DNA from 3 places in the Bradyrhizobium sp. I1.14.4 genome. Region 1 is predicted to be linked to each of the others. Evidence: predicted binding sites of a transcription regulator. Region 1 holds the regulator's gene; each other region holds the start of a gene.

Region 1 (3,252 bases):
CAAGGTGATCGGCGAAGTCGCGGCCGGCCGGCCGTTCGAGCGGACGGTCGGTGCCGGCGAAGCGGTGCGGATCTTCACCGGCGGCGTGATCCCCAATGGCGCCGACGCCGTCATCATCCAGGAAGACACCAGGGTCGACGGCGACCACATCGCGATCACGGAAGCCGCAACCGCCGGGCGGCACATCCGCCCCGCCGGCGTCGACTTCCGTGAGGGCGACGTGCTGCTCGCCGCCGGCAGCCGCCTCTCCGACCGCGCGCTGTCGCTGGCGGCTGCCATGAACTATCCGGAGCTCGTGGTGCACCGCCGTGCGAAGGTCGCGGTGCTGGCGACCGGCGACGAGCTCGTGATGCCGGGCTCGAAGCCCGGCCCGGGCCAGATCGTCTATTCCAACGGTTATGCGCTGCGGGCGCTGGCGCGCGCCGAAGGCGCCGAGACCATCGACCTCGGGGTTGCCGCCGACACGGTGGAAGCGACCACCGCCGGCATCCGCCGGGCGCGAGAGACCGGTGCCGACGTCCTGATCACCACCGGCGGTGCCTCGGTCGGCGACCACGATCTGGTCAAGCGGTCGCTGGAGGCCGAGGGCGTCGACATGGCGTTCTGGCGGATTGCGATGCGGCCGGGCAAACCGATGATGCATGGCCGGCTCGGCGCGATGCGGGTAATCGGCCTGCCCGGCAATCCGGTATCCTCCTATGTCTGCGCCTTCCTGTTTCTGGTGCCGTTGATTCGGGCGCTGAGCGGCCGGAAAGCGATTCATCATGTCCGCGTCACCGCCCTGCTCGGCCGCGACCTCGCCGCCAACGACCAGCGCGAGGACTACCTGCGTGCGCGTCTCGAGGAGCGCGAAGACGGTACGCTGATCGCAACCCCCGTGGTGCAGCAGGACTCTTCGCTGCTCGGGAATCTCGCTGCGGCACGGGCACTTCTCGTGCGTCCGCCGTTTGCGCCTGCCGCTGCCAAGGGCAGCGAATGCAAGATCCTGACGCTGCCCGAATAGGGTTTTCGCCCCCCGCCGATTGTGCGTGGCCGAGCGCGTTCACCGGAAATTAAGTGGTTGCGGAACACATATCGAACATATAGTGTCCGTTCATGATTTGTTTCGAGTACTAGTGTCTACAAAATGGGAGGCCGCGAGGGAGCGCTTGTAATGAGCACCGTGCTCCTGAGGTCAGGCCCCACCTGAAAAGTCTCGGAATCGAACGACGCTATCAACCGGGGGAATACTCGAGATGCTCACGCGCAAACAGTACGAACTTCTGCGTTTCATCAATGAACGTCTGAAAGAGGCCGGTGTGCCGCCCTCCTTCGACGAGATGAAGGATGCGCTCGACCTGCGCTCGAAGTCCGGTATCCACCGCCTGATCACTGCGCTGGAGGAGCGCGGCTTCATCCGCCGCCTGCCCAACCGCGCCCGTGCCATTGAAGTCATCAAGCTGCCCGAACTGTCGGCCGGCGGCAGCAACGGCCGCCGCGGCTTCACGCCAAGCGTTATCGAAGGCACCCTCGGCAAGCGCACCAGCACGCCGCCGACCGCCGAGGACGACGGCAACCGTCCGGTCGCGGTCCCGGTGATGGGCCGGATCGCCGCCGGTACGCCGATAGAGGCGTTGCAGACGCGCAGCCACACCATCAGCGTGCCGCCCGACATGCTCGGCTCCGGCGAGCATTATGCGCTGGAAGTGCGCGGTGACTCGATGGTCGACGCCGGCATCCTCGACGGTGACATGGCGCTGATCCAGCGCAACGACGTCGCCAACACCGGCGACATCGTGGTGGCGCTGATCGACGAGGAGGAAGCCACCCTGAAGCGCTTCCGCCGCCGCGGCGCATCGATTGCGCTGGAGCCGGCCAACACCGCCTATGAAGTGCGCATCCTGCCGCCGAACCGGGTGCGCATCCAGGGCAAGCTGATCGGTCTTTATCGCAAATACTGACGGCGGCAAGGAACGAGCAACACGTCGGATCGTTCCTTGAAGGATAGCGTAGCGTGCGGCCTGCCGGATGCGCTCCGATACCTCTCACGCAGCGTCGCGTGTTTGTGATCGGGACGTTCTGCGGCAAGTCGTACAATCGCCCAGAAACGAGCAGATACTCGTTCGCTATCGTCCACTCTGGTAGAGGCCTATGCCTCAGGGAGAGGCACGGGTCGCTACCTCAATGAGGAGCCATCCGATGTGTGACTATAGTCTGCACGCCGTGGCATCGCGCCCCGCCATTGTCGGAGAGACGCTGATCACCACGACTTTTCGCGGGACGTCGACCCGCGGCTTTGCTTCGGAGAATGATCCCACCGTCGCGGTCTGCATGCTGCCGGGCACCGAGCTCGCTTTCGCCGAGAACGTTCGCTACGACAGCCGCTGGATCTGGACCAAGACGCTGAACTATCGCGTCGGCGTGTTCAACGAAGTCGAGCCCGACGTGCCCGATCGCCATCATGACGCGGTCGAATTTCCCGACGGCAGCCATGTGCTGGTGACCCAGCTCGTCGAGGGACAGCGCGTCAGCGTGCTGCAATTGCCGGCGCTGCATCCGGCGGTCGAGCACAAGCCGAAGGTTGTGGAGCGGCGGCCCTCCGCATTCGCATCGCTGTTTTTGGGTTGAACGCATCGTCGCCGCGGAATGAGCCGTTCGGCGGCGAGTGACCTAAGCGATTTCGAGCGACCCCGGATTTCGGGTTCCGGGGCGCAGCAGGAGATTTGCGTCGGCGGACGCCTTGGCGCATCATCGTGCACGGAGGACGTGCGCGGTGGTCGATAAGGTCACATGGCAAAAAGCTGGTCGCGTCACGGAGCCGGGCCGCTACATGTTCCGGTTCGGCTGGCTGACGGTGACGGCTGACGACCTGAAGGTCTGGGAGCAGTTTCCCGAGGCTTCCTTCACCCTCGTCAAGAAGCCCGACGCTGGCCCCGATTCCGACGAGTACCATCTCGGCCTGTTCGAGCTGCCTTCCGGCCCCCCACCCGACAACGGCTAATCTTCGCCCTCTAATCTTCGCCCTGCAGATCAGTCTCGGCGGGCGTCGCGTCGACAGCGGACCGCGGCGCGGCGGCAGGCGCGCGCAGCGTCGTCTCGCTCTCGCCGTCGCCGGGAATCGCCGGCGACCACGGCCGGTCGATCCCGCCGGGCTTGACCGCATCGACGGCGTAGCCGTCCCTGATCCGCCGTAGCACCAGCGCGCCGTGGCGGCGCAGCCGCTCGGCATCGATCACGGACGCCGCGCAGCCCAGCGGCGCCGGCCGCGCAGTC
Region 2 (3,252 bases), on a different contig from region 1:
GGTCATCTATCCTATCGTGAGGTCATCGTCCGCGAAGGCGGACGATCCAGTACTCCGTGACGATTCCGTCCAGCCACCTACGTTCCGGCGTACTGGATGCCCCGCCTTCGCGGGGCATGACCACAGTTAGACACCGCTAATGCCTGGATACAAGTCTTCCCAGTTTGGATTGTGTTCTTCAATCAGGCGAATTTTCCAGGCTCGATTCCATTTCTTGAGTCGCTTCTCGCGCTTGATCGCGCTCTCAGGATCATCGAATGGCTCGAAATAAACGAGCTTCACCACATCATATTTCTCAGTGAAACTCTCGATGAGCTTCAGCTTGTGCTCGCCCACGCGGCGAATGAGGTCATTTGTCACACCGATGTAGAGCGTGCCGCCGATGTGGCTCGCAAGAATGTAGACGTAGAAGCTGCGTGCGCCCAACTTCCGCCTCTGGATACTGGGTCGCCCGGTCAAGCCGGGCGATGACATCGACTATGCAGCGAGATCAGGGTCCATACTACTCCCCCGCCTGCAGCTTGCGCGGGGCGGGGAACAGGTCGGGGGCGGCTCCCTTGACGAAGCGGGGGACTTCGATCGGGGTCTCGGCCTTGCTGAAGTCGAGTTCCTCGATGCGGCCGGCGCGTTTCTCGATCTTGTCGGCGGAGATCAGGATCTGCCTGACGTCCTCGTTCGCCTGGCCGAAGTGATTTTGCAGCTTGAGCACGCGATCGCGCAGGCGGGTGAGGTCGTCGCCGAGATGCATCACCTCGTTGCGGATCTGGTCGGCGGCGTCGCGGATGCGGGCGTCCTTCAGGATCTGCTGCATCACCTGGATCGCCAGCATCAGCAGCGAGGGCGACACCAGCACGACGCGGGCGCGATAGGCCTTCTGGACCACGTCGTCGAAGCCGTCGTGGATCTCGGCATAAACCGATTCCGAGGGCACGAACATCAGCGCGGTGTCCTGGGTCTCGCCGGGGATCAGGTACTTCTCCGCGATGTCGCTGACATGCTTCAGCACGTCGGCGCGCAGCCGCTGGCTGGCGAATTTGCGTTCCTCGTCGCTGCGCGCATCGTGCAGCGCGGTCATGGCCTCCAGCGGAAACTTCGCGTCGATGCAGAGCGGGCGCTGGTCCGGCAGGAATACCACGCAATCCGGCCGCTTGCCTGACGTCAGCGTGTACTGGAACTCGAACGAGCCCTTCGGCATGCCGTCCTGGACGATCGCCTCCATTCGTGCCTGGCCGAAGGCACCGCGCGACTGCTTGTTGGCGAGCACGTCGCGCAGCGTCGTCACCTGGGTCGTGAGCTCGTTGAGGTTCTTGTGCGCGTGATCGATGATGCCGAGTCGCTCATGCAGCACGCGCAGCGAATCCATCGTGTTGCGCGTGGTCTGTTCCATCGATTGGCCGACCCGGTGGGTCACCGAATCGAGCCGCTCGTTGACGGCACGGGCCATCTCGGCCTGTCGGCCGGCCAGTGCCTGTCCCATCGCGTCGACCCGTCCGGAGGATTCGCTCTGGGCCCGCAGCATGTCGGCAAGCCGCTCCTCCAGTTCGTCGGCGCGAATGGCCTGAGCCATCGCGAGTTCCGCGCCGCGCCGGCTGGCGCGTGCGATCACCACGGCGATGGCGAACAGCAGGATCAGCGCCAGCGCGCCAAGGCCGATCAAGGCGTCGGAGACCCGGACCGGAAGGTCGCCAATCGTGAGCAGAATTTCGTTCATGCCATCAGCTGTAGCCGATTCGGTGTCGTCATCGAACGAAAAGGGAACAATTATGGTAAACACTCGCTTAAATTTCTTGGTTAACGTCGCATGAAGAAAGGTGGCTGGTGGCTGCCTTAACCGGTTCCTGAGCGCATTGACCCCATGAAGTCAGCAGCTTAAATCGCCGCCATGGCATTAAGAGAAATCATCATCCTGCCGGACAAGCAGTTGCGTCTGGTGTCGAAACCGATCGAGAAGGTGACGCCGGAGATCCGCAAGCTCGCCGACGACATGCTCGAGACCATGTACGACGCGCCCGGCATTGGGCTCGCGGCGATCCAGGTCGCGCAGCCGCTGCGGCTGATCACCATGGACCTCGCCAAGCGCGACGAGAACGGCGAGACCAGGCCGCAGCCGCGGGTGTTCATCAATCCGGAGATCATTTCGCACTCGGAGGAGCTGTCGGTCTACGAAGAGGGCTGCCTGTCGATCCCGGAATATTACGAGGAGGTCGAGCGCCCGGCGCGGGTGCGCCTGCGCTTCACCGACCTCGACGGCAAGCTGCATGAGGAGGATGCCGAGGGGCTCTACGCCACCTGCATCCAGCACGAGATCGATCACCTCAACGGCGTGCTGTTCGTGGACTATCTGTCGAAGCTGAAGCGCGACCGCGTGTTCAAGAAATTCGAGAAGGCCGCCAAGCGCGCGGCGGAGTAGGCGCGCGCACTCCGCCGTCATGCCCGGGCTCGACCCGGGCATCCACGTCTTCCTTCTGGGAGACCAAAGACGTGGATGGCCGGGCATGGGCGAGCGAAAGCGACGCCGTCCTTGACGGCTATGCCCGGCCATGACGAAGATTGGATCCTCCCGGAAGAACCTGATCGCATGCCTCTTCGCCTGATCTTCATGGGCACGCCCGATTTCGCGGTGCCGACGCTGCTGGAGCTTGTGGCCCATGGCCACGAGGTCGTGGCGGTCTACACCCGCGCGCCGAAGCCGGGCGGGCGCCGCGGCCTGCAGCTGCAGCCGACGCCGGTCGAGCAGGAGGCACGCCGCCTCGGCATACCAGTGCTGACGCCGAAGACGCTGAAGACGCCGGAAGCGCTCGATGAGTTTCGCGCGCATGACGCCGATGCCGCTGTCGTGGTCGCCTATGGCATGATCCTGCCGCAGGCCATTCTCGACGCGCCCAGGCTCGGCTGCTTCAATCTGCATGCCTCGCTGCTGCCGCGCTGGCGCGGTGCCGCGCCGATCAACCGCGCCATCATGGCCGGCGATGCCGAAAGCGGCGTGATGGTGATGAAGATGGATGTCGGCCTCGACACCGGCGACGTCGCGATGGCCGAGCGGCTGCCGATCTCGGACAGCATGACGGCATCCGACCTGCACGACGCGCTGGCGCCGCTCGGCGCCGACCTGATGGTGCGTGCGATGGGCGCGCTGCAGCGCGGCGGGCTGCAGCTGACGAAGCAGAGCGAGGACGGCGTCACCTATGCCGCCAAGATCGAGAAGGCCGAGGCGCGAATCGACTGGAAGCAGCCGGCGCATGCGGTGCTGCG
Region 3 (3,252 bases), on a different contig from region 1:
CATGCCGCGGCTGGACGAACATTTGCGTCGCCCGAAGGCGAAAGGAGCAACAACTTAAAGCGTAATGTGGTGTGCCGAATCGAGCCATGACGAGACTGCGCCCCCTCTGCCGCAAGCGGGGGAGGTGAAGTGAATCTGCGGATCAGCTAAAGTTCCAGCTCCCAGGTCTCGCCGACCAGGTCGACGCCGAAGCTGTGGTGCTTTTCTTCCCTGACACGCTGGAAACCGGCACGGGCATAGATGCCGCGCGCGGCGACCAGGATGCTCTGGGTCCACAGCGTCATCTTCCTGTAGCCCATCTCGCGTGCGGAGCGGACGCATTGCTCCACCAGGGCGCGGCCGACGCCGAGCCCGCGGGCCTTCTCCTCCACCAGCAACAGGCGCAGTTTCGCGATCCCGTCACCGCCGTTGACCAGGAAGATCGAGCCGACCGGTTCGCCGTTGACCTCCGCGATCCAGCAATGCTCGCGGGCCGGATCGAACGATCGCAGAAACTGCGCACAGATCTCGGCCACCAATGCCTCGTAGCTGATGTCCCAGCCATATTCCTCGGCGTAGGCTTGTCCCTGTCGCGAGACGACCCAGCCCATGTCGCCGCCGCGATGGCTGCGCAGCAGGAAGCCGACCGGCTTTTCGGTCGGCGGCTCCAGCGATTGCTCGATCGTGCCCATCGCGCGCACCACCGCGGCGCGGCGGCTGCCATCGATCTGCTTCAGCAGCGCCGCGACCTCGCTGCGCGAGCGGCTTTCGAGGTCGGCAGACGCGGCGCGGCCCTTGGCGGTGAGGGTGATCTCATTGATGCGTTTGTCGACTTTCGACGGCTTGCGCGTCACGATCTGGCGGCGCTGTAAGGCCTGTAGCGTGCGGCTGACGAAGCCGGCATCGAGGTCGAGATCGCGCACCAGATCGGTCGCGGTGCAATCCGCACGATGCGCGAGCTCGTAGATAATGCGCGCTTCCTGCAGCGTGAATGTCGAGTGCAAGAGCTTCGGCTCGATGATGCCGAGCTTGCGGGTGTAGAACCGGCTGAAGCCGCGGACCGCGGCGACCTGGCTCTCGAGCGAGGTGTCATTGGAAGTTGATTTCATCAAACATATTATTTGACGGAATCAAATAAATGGCAAGGGCTCCCCCACGTTTTCTGCGAGCGGGGCTTACGCCACCATGATCCGGCTGCGCAGCATGGTGCGGGAGGAGCGGCCGAGCCGGCGCAGCAGGCGCGCCTCGGAGCGGCGGGCGTCGGGCCGGTAGCCGCCGATCCGTTCGTAATGCTCGCGTGCGATCAGAAGGCCCTGTTCGGCCGATGGCCCGGTGATCATCCGGGCGACGAATTTGAGGCCGTCGCGCAGGCCGGGGTCGGAGTAGGGCGCGCGGGCGTAGCGGAAGACGCCGGCGCGGTCCTTGCCGCTGGCCGCCACCATCTGGATGAACTGGGTGGTCTCCTCGATCCAGCCGGCGTCGAGCACCGCGCCCGGATGCAGGAACATCAGCCAGGGCGAACGCGCCTGCCGTGCGCCAGCGGCAAGAGCTGCGGCACGCGTGCCCTCGAAGCGCAGGAAGCCGCAGCCGGCGACGTCGGCGACGCGCTCCATGATGTCTGTATTGGTGCGGTCGACCAGCAGCACCTCGCGAACGACGCCCGCAGCCGCGCCCGGCACCAGCGCCGCCAATGTTGCGACCGCGGTGCGCTCGACCCCGTCGGTTGGAATGATCACGCTCAGCATGATTTGAGGCTTCGGTGGCTCAGACGGTGGAGAAACTCCGGCCGTGTTATCACCTTGTCATATTCAAAGCAGCCTGTTCGCCTGCAGATTTTTACGCCATCACTTTGTGGAATTTCTTGGTTCATGTTCTTGATTTGTTCTCAAGCTGTGCTAGCTTCAGAACATGAGCCGAGCATCCTCTCATGCCCTCAAGCACCCGCCGGTAACGGCGCCCTCCGATAACCCGGCGGGTGCACCCACCCCTTTTCCCGAACTTGCGGTCGCGATCGAGCGCGAGCGGCGGCGTGGCCGCGGCGCGCAGTCCAATACCAGCGGCCGCTACGAGGCCGAGGCGCGGACGGCCTTCGATGACGGCTGGCAGAGCCTTGAAGACCTGCCGCCGTTCCAGACCACCGTGGCGCTGGACACCTCGCGCAAGGTGATTACCCGCAACGACTCGCCGGACATCGGCTTCGACCGGTCGATCAATCCCTATCGCGGCTGCGAGCATGGCTGCGTCTATTGCTTCGCGCGGCCAACCCACGCCTATCTCGGCCTGTCGCCGGGGCTGGACTTCGAATCGAAGCTGTTCGCCAAGCCGGACGCGCCCGCGCTGCTCGAGAAGGAGCTGGCGGCGCCGGACTACGAGGCGCGGATGATCGCGATCGGCACCAACACCGATCCCTATCAGCCGATCGAGCGCGAACGCAAAATCATGCGCGGCATCCTCGAGGTGCTGGAGCGCGCCGGCCACCCGGTCGGCATCGTCACCAAGTCGGCGCTCGTGACGCGCGACATCGACATCCTGGCGCGGATGGCCAAGCGCAATCTCGCCAAGGTCGCGCTCTCGGTGACGGCGCTCGACCCGAAGCTCGCCCGCACCATGGAGCCGCGCGCTTCGACCCCGCCGAAGCGGCTCGAGGCGATCAAGCGGCTCGCTGACGCCGGTATCCCGACCACGGTGATGGTCGCGCCGGTGATCCCGGCGCTGAACGATTCCGAGATCGAGCGCATCCTCGATGCCGCCGCGCATGCCGGCGCCAGGGAGGCGAGCTATGTGCTGCTGCGGCTGCCGCTCGAGGTGCGCGATCTGTTCCGCGAATGGTTGATGGCGAACTATCCCGACCGCTATCGTCACGTCTTCACGCTGATCCGCGACATGCGCGGCGGCCGCGACTACGACTCGCAATGGGGCACCCGGATGAAGGGCACCGGCCCGATGGCCTGGATGATCGGCCGCCGCTTCGAGATCGCCTGCGAGAAGCTCGGCCTCAACAAGCGGCGCACCAAGCTGACCACCGATCACTTCGCCAAGCCGAAGCGCAACGGGCAGCAGCTGAGCCTGTTCTAGGTGCTAAAAATCCGTGATGATCGTCATTGCGAGGAGCGAAGCGACGAAGCAATCCATGTCTCGGCAGATGCGGCACAATGGATTGCTTCGCGGAGCCTGTCATCGGGCGCGCATTCGCGCGACCCGGTGGCTCGCAATGACGGGAAAGGTAAAACATGAGTAACGCTCCGACCGCCCGCTTCACCGTCCTCACGCTCG

Evidence for each region. Region 1 encodes LexA, which represses DNA repair genes until DNA is damaged. Its sites were predicted from a motif close to TGTTCNNNNTGTGTTCNG; they were not measured.
Region 2: ABIB78_RS20950 (DNA recombination protein RmuC) is a predicted target of LexA. The motif match lies at 1,743-1,760, and genes of this name have one in related genera.
Region 3: ABIB78_RS03300 (PA0069 family radical SAM protein) is a predicted target of LexA. The motif match lies at 1,849-1,866, and genes of this name have one in related genera.

Annotation. Positions count from the first base shown of each region.
Region 1 covers NZ_JBNDLA010000006.1:286,457-289,708, forward strand. The annotation lists gene ABIB78_RS15625 (molybdopterin molybdotransferase MoeA) at 1-1,003, shown strand, start outside; gene lexA (transcriptional repressor LexA) at 1,236-1,940, shown strand; gene ABIB78_RS15635 (hypothetical protein) at 2,179-2,607, shown strand; gene ABIB78_RS15640 (hypothetical protein) at 2,753-2,980, shown strand; gene ABIB78_RS15645 (ComEC/Rec2 family competence protein) at 2,991-3,252, opposite strand, start outside.
Region 2 covers NZ_JBNDLA010000010.1:29,756-33,007, reverse strand. The annotation lists gene ABIB78_RS20960 (AmpG family muropeptide MFS transporter) at 1-6, opposite strand, end outside; gene ABIB78_RS20955 (GIY-YIG nuclease family protein) at 127-426, opposite strand; gene ABIB78_RS20950 (DNA recombination protein RmuC) at 503-1,711, opposite strand; gene def (peptide deformylase) at 1,883-2,410, shown strand; gene fmt (methionyl-tRNA formyltransferase) at 2,579-3,252, shown strand, end outside.
Region 3 covers NZ_JBNDLA010000001.1:699,883-703,134, forward strand. The annotation lists gene moaB (molybdenum cofactor biosynthesis protein B) at 1-58, shown strand, start outside; gene ABIB78_RS03290 (bifunctional helix-turn-helix transcriptional regulator/GNAT family N-acetyltransferase) at 147-1,088, opposite strand; gene ABIB78_RS03295 (glycosyl transferase) at 1,155-1,724, opposite strand; gene ABIB78_RS03300 (PA0069 family radical SAM protein) at 1,888-3,054, shown strand; gene ABIB78_RS03305 (VOC family protein) at 3,210-3,252, shown strand, end outside.